DNA from 3 places in the Shewanella sp. 2_MG-2023 genome. Region 1 is predicted to be linked to each of the others. Evidence: predicted binding sites of a transcription regulator. Region 1 holds the regulator's gene; each other region holds the start of a gene.
The links. The regulator LexA, encoded in region 1, represses DNA repair genes until DNA is damaged. The targets are predictions, from matches to a motif close to TACTGTATNNNNATACAGTA.
Positions count from the first base shown of each region.

Region 1 (4,295 bases):
TATTGCGATAATAACTCATCGCAATCACCGCATGCTCTTCAATCGCAATAATCTCACCTAATTGATCACTAGTTGAAGTAAACTTTTTCAGCGATAAACATTGCTCAATCAACTCACTTGGCGTCCCTTCTGCAACCGAGGTATAGCCGGTGTACGGCACATCTTTCAATAACTTCAGGTATAAGCCTAACTGGCTTTCAAGCTCACTGCGCTCTAACGCATTTTGCTCTGCAGCCAACAACACCATACTGGTTAACGTCACTGAACTCGCCGCCGCAGCACTGTTGATATTGGTCATCACTTTATTGGCAAGTGTGTTAACCGCAGGCGTTAACCAAGTCGGTTTTTGCTCAGGATCTTGAGCAATTTCTTCACGCCAGTCTGGCGCTTGTTGGTTCAAGAATTGTTGTACGTTAATGGGTTCGCCAAAATTGACATAACCTTGACCAAAATTACCTAACTTACGTAATGCACCAAATACCTGCCACACCGATTCTTTTTGCTTCTTCTTACCGCTTAACTCTTTATGGTAAGTCGACACTTCCATCACGTGATCGTAACCCAAATACACAGGCACCAATGTCACTGGACGCTCGATACCACGCAAAACACTGTTCACAGTCATCGCTAGCATGCCCGTTTTTGGCGCTAGTAAACGACCTGTACGTGAGCGACCACCTTCAGTGAAGTACTCAACTGAATAACCTTTGGCAAATAATTGATCTAAATATTCTCTGAATACGGCGGTATATAATTTATTGCCGTTGAAACTACGACGAATAAAGAACGCACCACCACGACGGAACATTGGCCCCGCAGGCCAAAAGTTTAAGTTAATTCCGGCAGCAATGTGCGGTGGTACCATGCCTTGATAATAAAGGATGTAAGACAGTAATAAGTAATCCATATGGCTACGATGACATGGCACATAGACAATTTCATGGCCGTCATGGTGTAGCTTTCTGACTTTTTCGGCGCTTTTAATACTGATACCACTGTATAACTTATTCCATAACCAAGTTAAAAAGCGCTCAGCAATGCGGATCAAGTTATCAGAATAATCAGCGGCAATTTCATCGAGGTATTCAATGGCTTTTTCGCGCGCTTTTTCTTCAGATATCTTTTTATTCGCCGCTTCTTCTTGAATCGCTTTAGTAATAGATTCTGACTTAAGTAACGAGTTGAACATCGCTTGGCGGTTTGGCAGTTGCGGTCCTGTCATCACTTTACGTTGACGTCTGAAATGGACTCGTGCCACGCGGATGAGTTTATGGGCAATACTGACATCCGTACCATGCTCATCAGCCATGTAACGTAATGACATTGCATTAGAGAATTGAATAAAGTTATGGCGACCTAAAAACAGGATCATTAACCACTTACGCAGCCAAGTCGGGTTTTCGCGCTCAAACACGGCAGCGGTCATGGTGTCATCTTCCTTACCAGGAATACGTCCCCAATAAAGACTAACAGGCACCAACTGAATATCTAACTCTTTATTCTTTTGATGTAATTCGAGTAGTTTGGTGAAATTGGCGACAAATTTCTCACCACTGTGGCGCTTGCCAAACAGCGGCTTTCGTCCTTCAACACAGACAATTCTTGGGGTATTTAAACCATCAACATCCAGTCTTTCATAAGGACTTGGTAAGCCAAACTTAGCCGACATTTCATGCAAAGCAGCAATGTCACTCAGCGACTCTGTCTTCATGACATAGACCACTGGCTTTTCTGGATCTAGATTTAAGTCAGCGAACGGATCTTCAGGCACAACAACACTGTGTACCATTAATTTCTGAATCCAACGCAACGATTTAGCAATGATAGAATCTGGTTTTAGCATGAGTATTCGCATTATCTACAACGATTTATTGCGCATAGGATACCAGAATCTAGATGGGATTCACTAACCTGCTTATCTGTATTTAACAATTGAGCAGCAATATGAAGACCATTAGCTGAAAATAATTAAGCAATTCCAACGCTGATTTATGCTGGACGAAATGCATCAACAGTACTGTATAAATATACTGTATCGACCTAAAATCTCTCTGTTAAGTACTAATATTAAAATTAGTGCCAATAAAAAACATACATAACCAAAAACAACTAAGATAATGATTTACAACAACTAAAATACAATGTCAGATAATAAAAACAACAATAAACCAGCAGATAGCATAAATTTCATTGGTTAATACTTGCGCGACCAAAGATACTGTATATAATGACAGTCACTGTATAAAAAAACAGGAATCAATATGAGACCTTTAACGCCACGACAAGCTGAAATTCTAGAACTAATTAAATGTAATATTGCTGAGACAGGTATGCCACCGACTCGTGCAGAAATTGCCACTAGATTAGGCTTTAAAAGTGCTAACGCTGCCGAAGAACATTTAAAGGCGCTGGCGAAGAAAGGCTGTATCGAAATTATTCCTGGTACTTCACGCGGAATCCGCATGATTCAGGAAGAAGAGGAAGTTGAAGAAGGCCTCCCTCTTATCGGACAAGTTGCAGCAGGTGAACCTATTCTTGCGCTGGAACATGTTGAACAATACTTCCAAGTTGATCCTGAAATGTTCAAACCAAATGCTAATTTCTTACTACGAGTTCGTGGCGACAGTATGAAAGACATTGGCATTATTGAAGGTGACCTATTAGCTGTTCACAAAATGCAGCAAGCTAAAAATGGTCAAGTGGTCGTCGCTCGCGTAGATGATGACGTCACAGTTAAACGTTTTGAAAAGAAAGGCAACGTTGTTTATCTGCACGCAGAAAATGAACAATATTCGCCGATTAAAGTAGATTTAACATGCCAGAGCCTGACAATTGAAGGGCTTGCAGTTGGCGTTATCCGAAATGGAGGTTGGTTATGAACACATTATTAGGTAATGCACCACGTCATCCAGGCTTATGGGTCGATATGACATCAACAACTGCGCCAGTTAAACAAGGCATTGAAACTAAGCAAAGTGCCAACCAAGGCTTAACTGAGTTAACCCAGTTGTGCAGCCATTTGGCCATTTTAAGCCAGCAAGGTCGTTGGATTGTACTGATTAATCCTCCGCATATTGGCTATAAACAAATATTGGCTAACGCTAACGTTCGCATGGATCGTGTTTTACTTGTTCACACTAAAGATGAAGTAGAAACGCTTTGGGCGATGGAAAAAGCACTAACAAGTGGTACTTCCAGTGCCGTTATTACTTGGACTACACCACTAGATGCGCGTGATAATCGACGCATTCAATTGGTTGCTAAAAGCGCATTAGCACAAGGTGTCATCATTGAAGATGTAAATACTCACTTACATGATGAACATATGGGTGCCAATACTTCTGTAACACCAACAAGCTTAAATTTATCTGCTTTTCACTAAACAAATCTCTCTTTAAAAAGCCCTTCATTTATGTGAAGGGCTTTTTTTTGCGCCTTTTTTCAGCAAATTAGATGATAAAGTGATCTTGATCAATATTTAATCTCCAAGTAATGTAGTTAACAAGAGAGTAACAATTTGCTGTCACTCTTGAGTTTATAAAATGATAAAAAGCTACAAAACGCTGTAAAGATTGTGCTGGTACCATGCGGTATAGAAAGCCTTGAATAAAAAGCGTCAATTTAAGAATTGAAAAGTTCAGTATTAGGTACAAGTGTGGCCACCATAAACCAATAGAATAATCGAGTATTGATACTCGCAGCCACCGTGTACTTTGAAGTGATCAAACTTTTTCGGGAATAGAGAAGTTTGCATAGAGCAGAGTATTACTGTGTGACTTTTCCTTGTTGTTATTGCAAATCGCAATTGGCAGAGGAGTGGTCTTGTGAAGCGATTGTTGTATGGATTAATGGTGCTGCTATTTGCAGTACCGCTTGCGGCGGCTGATATGCCGCTTAACATGACGCAAGGCGTAACAGAAATCAGTGGCAAGGTTTATGACCTCCACATGATTATTCTATATATCTGTTGTGCTATCGGTGTTGTGGTCTTTGGGATCATGATTTACTCAATGATCTACCACAGAAAATCAAAAGGCGCAGTGCCGGCTGATTTTCATGACAGTACCAAGGTCGAAATAGCATGGACAATCGTGCCATTTATCATCCTTATTGGTATGGCAATTCCTGCCACTAAAACTCTGATTGCTATGGAAGATCCTAGCGATGCAGATTTAACCATTAAAGTGACTGGCTCTCAGTGGAAATGGCATTACAGCTATTTCAACGAAGATGTCGAGTTTTTTAGTTTACTCTCAACGCCTGCAGAGCAAATCCAAGGCTCTGCGGAAAAGACT
Region 1 covers NZ_JAUOSO010000010.1:12,817-17,111, forward strand. The annotation lists gene plsB (glycerol-3-phosphate 1-O-acyltransferase PlsB) at 1-1,843, opposite strand, end outside; gene lexA (transcriptional repressor LexA) at 2,262-2,879, shown strand; gene Q4600_RS11275 (cell division inhibitor SulA) at 2,876-3,382, shown strand; gene coxB (cytochrome c oxidase subunit II) at 3,825-4,295, shown strand, end outside.

Region 2 (4,295 bases), on a different contig from region 1:
CGCCGGGGTTAAGTTTGTCAAAATAGGCCAAATTTGTGCCGGTGATAAATTACGACTTGTATCTGATGGACAACCTTTTGAGTTAGACGCGAAAAACTTTGAGCATTTTTAATGAAATTTTTATCTACTGATCCGGCAGTATTAAAGCTGTCTTTAAAAAATCCAGTACACTTCTTAGCGCTGGGTTTTGGTAGTGGTCTTGCTGCGAAAGCACCGGGTACATTTGGCACCCTTGCCGCTGTGCCATTGGTTTATTTAATGAGCCACTTAAGTCTGACAGCTTTTATTATTATAACTCTCGTCAGCACGCTGGTGGGCTTTTATATTTGTGATAAAGCTGCAAAAGATATGGGCGTACATGATCATGGCGCCATTGTTTGGGATGAAGTTGCAGGCTTAATGATTACCATGATAGCTGCGCCTGCTGGGCTTATATGGCTTGTCATCGGTTTTGCATTGTTTCGTTTTTTCGATATCCTTAAACCTTGGCCTATCCGTTGGTTAGACGCAAAAGTTCATGGCGGATTTGGGATTATGATTGATGATGTCTTAGCTGGTATCTTTGCTCTAGTTTGTTTGCAGGCGATTTATTATTTCGTATAGAGCCATCTAAACAGCTATTGAAAGCAACGTTACTTTCAGTAAATTAAAATTTCGTTTCAATAAGTAAAACTAGAAAAGCCCACATGAAGTGGGCTTTTTTGTTTGATAAATAAGTGCCGATTGCGGCTTGTTATCGAGCAAGATTGGCTTAATCAGTGTAAAAGCTCTCGCGCATTTGCGAGTGCATTTTCAGTGATAACATCACCCGCCAGTAACCTTGCTAACTCACTGATGCGCTGCTCTTTATCAAGCGGTTTCATTTGAGTCTCAGTGCCACCACTTTTGGTAAACTTGTTCACTAACATATGTTGATGACCATTACCGGCAACTTGCGGTAAATGAGTCACACAGATAACTTGGGTCGATTCCCCCAAACTACGAAGCATTCGACCGACAACCGCTGCTGTCGGGCCAGAAATACCCACATCAACTTCATCGAATATTAATGTTGGGGTTGAAACTTTTCTAGCCGTGATGACCTGAATACCTAAGCCTATTCGAGATAACTCACCACCTGATGCCACTTTAGCAATAGGTTGTAAGGGCTGGCCTGGGTTGGTGGTTACTTGAAATTCTATTTGATCGCTGCCCATTAATGACTGTGACTCAGGATTAAAGTTAACCGCAATATTGAACTTGCCTTTAGGCATATTTAGCTCGTGTATTGACTGAGTTACCAGTTTATTGAGCTCTTTGGCATAACGTTGGCGGCTTTGGCTGAGTTTCTGTGCGTTTTTAATATAAGCGAGTTTACTGTCATCTAATTGTTGCTGAATCTCATCTAGACGGCTTGCATCGCTACTGAGCTCTGATAGTTCAGCTTTTAACTGCCCGTGGTGCTCAGCTAGATATTCGGTCTGCACATGATGCTTGCGAGCCAGTTGCATTGCTTTAGATATTCGCTGCTCAAGAAAGGCAAAATGTTCAGGGTCTAACTCAATTCTACTGAGATAATCCTGCACTTCACTAGTGCTTTCTTGGACTTGTATCAAAGCTTCATTGAGCATTTCTGCAATGTTTTTAAGTGTAGGGTCAAAGCTCTGTAAGCTGTCAGCGACTGTCACAGCGCGGTTAAGCAAAGATTCAATATTATGTTCGTCATCTTCACTGAGCAATTGGAGTGCGCTTTGACAACTTTCAATTAAGTCGGTGCCGTTTGCTAAGCGTTTATGTTCTTGCTCTATTTGTTCAAACTCGCCAGGTATTAAAGCAAACTCATCTAATTCTTCAACTTGATATTGCACCAGTTGTTTTCGAGCAATACGCTCTTGTTGATTCTGTTGTAATTGTTTGAGTTCATTTTCAACATTTTTACAGCGCTGATAACTTTTAGTCACGCTATCAAGCAATAACTTATGATTGGCGTAGCTATCGAGCAGTGTTAGTTGATGTTCACTTTTTAGCATTGCGTGGTGTGCATGTTGCCCATGGATCCCAACAAATAATTGCCCAAGTGTTTTTAACTGCGAAAGTGGTACAGGGTTACCATTAATGTAAGCGCGAGAACGCCCATCGGCACTGATGGTTCGACGTAATATACATTCATCTTCGACATCAAGATCGTTATCTTCAAGCCAGCGTTTGGCAAATGGCACATCATCTATTGTAAAGCGTGCGCTCACTTCAGCTTTGTTGGCACCTGGTCTCACTGTATTGGCATCAGCGCGATTACCTAAACATAAACCTAAGGCGTCTATTGCAATCGATTTACCCGCACCTGTTTCACCTGTAATGCTGGTCATGCCGGCTTTAAAGTCGAGTTCAAGAAAACGTACAATCGCGAAATTATTAATGCTTAATTGGCAAAGCATAATCAATCCTTGTGTGAATAATCATCAAACCACTGTATTTATAAACAGTTTACACTGTTTTTTTATACAGTAAAGTACTGGTTGTTGATTTTTGTTATAAGGATTTTAATCTCCATGTAAACAATAATATAAGCTGGCTCAGTTTATGTTGTGGAGTAACTTCTCAATAATAGGCAGTGTAATAAATGTGGCGATAGTACTGATTAAAATGCATTTAGCACTGGCTAAACCATAGGTTTGATAGCGTTGGGCAAGTAAGTAAACACTCGCTGCAGTAGGAAGCGCCGCCAAAATAACGCCCATGATAAGCAACTCAGTATCAACATTAAAATACCGTAACAAGGCGTATGCGATAATGGGCTGAAATACCAGCTTTAACATATTTAGCACGGTCATTTCGATAGCAATGTGGTGTCTAGTTTCTGAAGACTCTTCGCCGCCATGCATGGCTTTGGCTAACACCATACCGATTGCAAACAGCGCACACGGGCTAGATGTATTACCGATAAGTCGCATCATCACGCTTAGACTATCAGGTATGGGAAGCTTAACAGCGGAGGCTGCAACCCCCAGGGCGCAACCAATAACAATTGGGTTACTGCTGAGCGCATTGAGCATGATAATAATGGGATGACGTTTTTGCTGCTTATTAATGGCCAGCTCCATGCTTACCATCACAAAGGCAAACATGACAATTGATAATAAACTGGCAATCGCAGCTAATGTAATTGCATGGTTGTTTCCTGGATAGAGCATCATCATCAGAGGAATACCGATAAAGGCTGTGTTACCAAAACTGGTATTAAGCCCCCTGATAGCAGCTAATGCAGGTTGCTTCTTATCAGCTGATAACGAGATGACAGCAGTGACAAAATAGGTAACGAGCATTGTAATGCCAAATGATGCAATAAACCCCCATTGCAAAATTTCATCAATGTCTGTTTCGGCTAAGGCAATAAACAGTATTGCAGGGAAGGCAACATAGTAAACATATTCATTAAGGGTAAAGTCAGTATCATGTGGCAAGACTTTAAGCTTTTGTATAATAAAGCCTAAAAGCATGATTCCGAAAACGGCAATAAGAGGGGTAAGAATACTGGGCATCCCTCAATCCTTGTTAATGAGTAAAGTGATAATGATAGGCGCTAGTCGTGAGTGTTTTGCGATTCAAGCATAAAATACTCAATCATAATGTTGTAAATATTAAGGTGAAACTAATCGAGCGCAACCTTCAATAGCTTGTAGGTAATACAAGAAGTTTTGGCTGTAAGTTGAATGAGTCATAGCCTTTAATTTCGATTCTATTAAATGAGTCTACTTGAAATAACGTAAAAGAAAATGCGATTAAGGTCTTACTTTAGATGATAAAAACCTTCAAAGAAGTAAAGGGAGTGTTGCTGGCATCACTCCCACTATTAACTCTGATTAAACAGCGTCACTTTTAGCTATTTACTGAGCGCTAATGCCAATATTTGATACACCAGCATCGACAATTTCTTTGCGTAACTCTTTAATAAATTCAGCAGATATTTTTGGATTAGCTTCAACAATATCCAACAACATCCCTTGAAGCTCTTTCTCTTCTTTCATAACAGGATGATTGAAAACAAACTCTTCGACTACTTCTTCGTTTAGCTCGTCTTGAAGTTCTTCAACACTGATTGCTTCGATATAATTGGCTACAGTGCTTGAAGACAGCTTACTGATGTTAGTAATATCTTCTTCTATTTTACCTTGAATGCCGCCTAGAAGCGTTGTTAATGCCACAGCTGCGTCCATTGCTGGATAGACACCATATGCTTCAAAATCACTTGGCTCAGGCGTGTTGTCTTCAAGACGTTGTAAATGGATATCGTAGTTAAATTTAAACTTTTTATCGTA
Region 2 covers NZ_JAUOSO010000003.1:27,166-31,460, reverse strand. The annotation lists gene thiL (thiamine-phosphate kinase) at 1-112, shown strand, start outside; gene Q4600_RS04095 (phosphatidylglycerophosphatase A) at 112-603, shown strand; gene recN (DNA repair protein RecN) at 756-2,414, opposite strand; gene Q4600_RS04085 (AEC family transporter) at 2,553-3,518, opposite strand; gene Q4600_RS04080 (YjaG family protein) at 3,864-4,295, opposite strand, start outside.
Region 2: a site for LexA is predicted at 2,467-2,486, ahead of recN (DNA repair protein RecN). Genes of this name have one in related genera too.

Region 3 (4,295 bases), on a different contig from region 1:
CTTGGCGGTAAAACACTAAAGAGCCTACATCTAATGAACCTAAAGTTGGGGTCGTTAGCTTAACAACGATACCTTCTTCTTCATTGGGGATCATTGACGGGGCTTCAGTGGATGCAATGAACTCAGATGTTGAACTACCATCACCCGGTTCAATCGCAATATAATTTCCTGAAAATAGGGTATCTAACCCTTCAATTCCCGTAATACTGGCTTTTGGCGTAACCAGCCAAAAAAGGGTGTTCTTATTTAGGAAAGGATCAGAGCGATAATCCATCACAATTTTGACATTTACCCCTGATAAGTCCTTATCAAGGCTGATGTCAGTGACTTTACCAACAGTTAATCCTTGGTATTTTACTAAGGTTTTACCAACATCAATACCAATGGCACTGGGGAAATGAACTTGTATTTCAATTCCTGACTCTTTGATACTTTTCACTCCAAGCCAAGCTCCCAGTACGAGAGCCACAATTGGCAGTAACCAAATTGGAGAGAAGAGTTTCTTTTTAACGACTTTTGGTGATTCAATTCGTGTCATTGTTTTTTTCCAAGCGATCCCAAAGTAAACGTGTATCAAGTACCTTTGCAGCTAACTGGGTCAATAAAATGACCAGCGCGAAGGCTGTTGCTGCAGGTGCAGGTTTTGCATCAAGAAGTTGTCCCATATTCACTACTGCCACTGTTAAAGCAATAACGAATAAATCAAGCATAGACCATCGACCAATCCACTCAATAATATGAAATCCCACCATGAGCTTCTTTTTTGAAACGGGCAGATTAAAACTGATTGCTGACAAATATATCGCCAAGCCTACAATCTTTAACCATGGCACTAAAATACTGGCGGTAAAGACGATAATCGCGATTGGGATCATGTCTGAATGAACCAAATGTACAATGCCAGTAAAAATCGTGTCGTAGGTCACTTTGCCTTGGTTAGTTAGCATTGTGATTGGGTAAATATTAGCGGGTATTAATAATATGGCGGCGGTAATTAGTAATGCCCAGCTTTGTTGTAGGCTTTGATAATTGCGCGGCTGAATTTTAGAATGGCAACGGCTACAATGCCCTTGGTCGATAGGGTTAATATTGCGACATGTACCGCAAAGCGTCATGCCAATATCTTTACCTTGTTGGCCAAGATTGGATTTGTTAGTGGCGTTATCTTCTTGCAACATCTTTGTCTCAGTACTTGTAGACTCAGTACACGTTGACGCTTGAGTCGTTGAGTGTGAAGTATTATTCGTCATGAACCATTCTCCACATATGTTCTAAGTTATATTCTCGCTGTAAGAACAGGATAACCAAAAATAACATCCCAAAACAAAAAGTGCCCATGCCTAAATAGATATCTGAAAAGTCAGATAAATTGAATGCTGCGACTAAAAAAGAAATGACATAGATTTCTAACATTGTTAATTGAGAAAGTACGCCATGGTTTTTCAGCAATTTACGATATGTTTGTTGCCAAAAAGCAGAATGAAGTCGGCGCTTTACAATGATAATTTGCAGCAATATCGACAATATAAGTAATCCTGGAGCGACGACCGCTGCAGCGATAACGGCGACAGCAACAATCCAGTAACCCTGAACCCAAACAGCAAATGCACTTTCATAAACTGTGGTTGCTCGAATACTGCCTAAAAAATGTATTTCAAGCACGGGAAGAAAATTAGCAGGGATATAAAACAGAATGGCTGCAATACATAGAGCAAGCATGCCATTTAAAGAGCAATATGGCACATCATACAGTGCCGTATGACAACGTGGACATAATGCACGAACATTAGAGGGCAAAGCACGGCGCTGCACAGCTAAATCACAAGAGCGGCACAATATAATAGTGTCTTGATCTAAATTTTTGGGCATATAAAAGCTAAAACCATCCATTTAGTAAATATGAGCAGCGAAACAATGATCCAAGTTGAGACATATTATAGCCACTTATTGTGACTAATTATGACCACTATCTGAGTTTATTCATCATGATTCGAGTTACAATGAAATGAGATAATACCAGAATAATCAGAATACTTGCATCAGAAGTTAGTTCTATGACACTCTATGCACTGTATATAAAAACAGTAGGAGGTTAATCATGGCGGTAATTACAAAGTTTGTCGTGGTCAGAGAAGGGGTGGAAAAGATGACGTTCACATCTAAAAAAGAAGCCGATGCCTATGACAAAATGCTCGATATTGCGGATAACTTAGTTCCTTTTATTACTAGCGCTGAGTTAAAAATTGACGAAAATAGTGTAGAGAAACTTGCTTTTTATCTTGCATCTAATAAAGATGAACTCGCAAATCTACTCAAAGGCGTCGTAAAAGCTAAGCCTGCAGTTAAACCTGCAGCCAAAAAAGCACCCAAAAAAGCGGCAGCAGAATAAAAGAATAGTTAGGAAGTAAAATGAAAGCTGAAATGTATGACACCTTGAACAGACAAGTGTTGGCCTTAATGGAAGGCGAAGACGACTTAATTGCTGGTATGGCAAATTTCTCAGCCTTATTAAATGACAATTTGGATGATATCAATTGGGTTGGCTTTTATATTAAGCGCAACGACCAATTAGTGTTAGGACCATTTCAAGGAAAAGTTGCTTGTACACGCATTGTGATTGGCAAAGGTGTATGTGGCACAGCTGCAGCCTTAGATGAAACTCAACTTGTTGAAGATGTCCACCAATTTGAAGGTCATATTGCTTGCGATGCAGCCAGTAATTCGGAAATTGTAGTGCCAGTTCATGACGGGAAAAATGTCATAGCTGTGTTAGATATTGATAGTCCTTCTTTGAATCGTTTTGATAAAGATGATCAAAAAGGCTTAGAAATCTTAGTTAAAAGCTTCGAATCTTGCTTATTTGCTTAATTTGCGAACAAATAAGCTAAATTGCAGGTCGCAATCGCTGACATGGGCTTTATAATACTGAGCTGCACGCATTACTATGTTTAAAATTTATTTACTGTAAATATGCAGGCAAGTAAGTTAATTTGTTAGGGCATGTTTCAATTGCTTTAGCAATCATGTAGGAAATGCTAATTTGAACGTTAAGCAAGACTCTGTTTAACGAAAGATAAACGACTGTAACTAGCTAAGATAGCTATAAACCAGTCCCCTTATATAACGTGGAAGTAAAAATGGAATCAACAGACAAGTTGACCGACACCAACGCAGTTTTAGCGTATTTATATGAAACATTTCCTTTATGCTTTATTGCAGAAGGTGAAACTAAGCCATTAAAAATTGGGTTGTTTCAAGATTTAGCTGAAAGGTTGGCTGATGATTCTAAAGTAAGTAAAACACAACTGCGTGTTGCACTTAGACGTTATACAAGTAGCTGGCGCTACCTTAAAGGTGTTAAAGCCGGCGTTCAACGTATTGATCTTGACGGACAAGACTGTGGCGAACTTGAGCAAGAGCATATCGATCATGCTCAGCAGACTTTAAAAGAAGGTCAAGAAAAAGCCAAGGCTAAGCGTCAAGCACAAGCTGCTAAAGCAAATCCTAAGAAGCCAGCTAAAAAAGCACCTTCTTCAAAAGCAGCTCCTGTTAAGAAAGACCGCCCAGCTAAGCCTAAAAAGCCTGCTGCACCAAAAGTTAATTATGTCCCTGCAAAATTTGACGAGCTTAAACAAAAACAACGTGTTAGTGTCAAGTTAGGACAAAATCCTGTCGCTGGCGTTATCACTGATATCAAGAAAGAAGATGTCCATGTACAGCTTGATTCTGGTTTAGTCGTTAAAGTACGTGCAGAGCATATTTTATTATCGTGATCATTTAAGGAGTAACTTGTTGATGCGAAAACTCACTTTGGCTGCGTCGATTGCCACTTTATTTGTCGGTTTTTCGGCTTGGGCAATTTCACCAACTATTCAAATCAACGAGTTACCTAAACTTGAGCAAGAGCCTCAACACAAGGTTGCGAGTAAGAGGGTAACGAATTTATTCACACGCTCTCATTACCATCGCTTTGAACTTGATGATGCTTTTTCTGAGTTGATTTATGATCGTTATCTGCAACAGCTAGATTTCAGACGTAATGTGCTTACACAAGCAGATGTTGATAGCTTTAAACAATATCAACATCTGTTTGACGATATGGTCAAAACAGGCAATATCGAACCTGCTTTCACTATGTTCTCTTTATTGCAACAACGTCGCTATGAACGTTTTGCTTACGCACTGACTTTATTAGACAAAGAATTCGACTTCACAGAAGCCGATGATGCCTATGAGTTTGACCGCGAAGAAGCTACATGGCCAAAAGATGAAGCAGAATTAAATGAACTTTGGCG
Region 3 covers NZ_JAUOSO010000009.1:35,437-39,731, reverse strand. The annotation lists gene Q4600_RS10560 (MlaD family protein) at 1-538, opposite strand, end outside; gene Q4600_RS10555 (paraquat-inducible protein A) at 525-1,178, opposite strand; gene Q4600_RS10550 (paraquat-inducible protein A) at 1,240-1,869, opposite strand; gene Q4600_RS10545 (YebG family protein) at 2,099-2,389, shown strand; gene Q4600_RS10540 (GAF domain-containing protein) at 2,410-2,868, shown strand; gene proQ (RNA chaperone ProQ) at 3,138-3,773, shown strand; gene prc (carboxy terminal-processing peptidase) at 3,796-4,295, shown strand, end outside.
Region 3: a site for LexA is predicted at 2,068-2,087, ahead of Q4600_RS10545 (YebG family protein). Genes of this name have one in related genera too.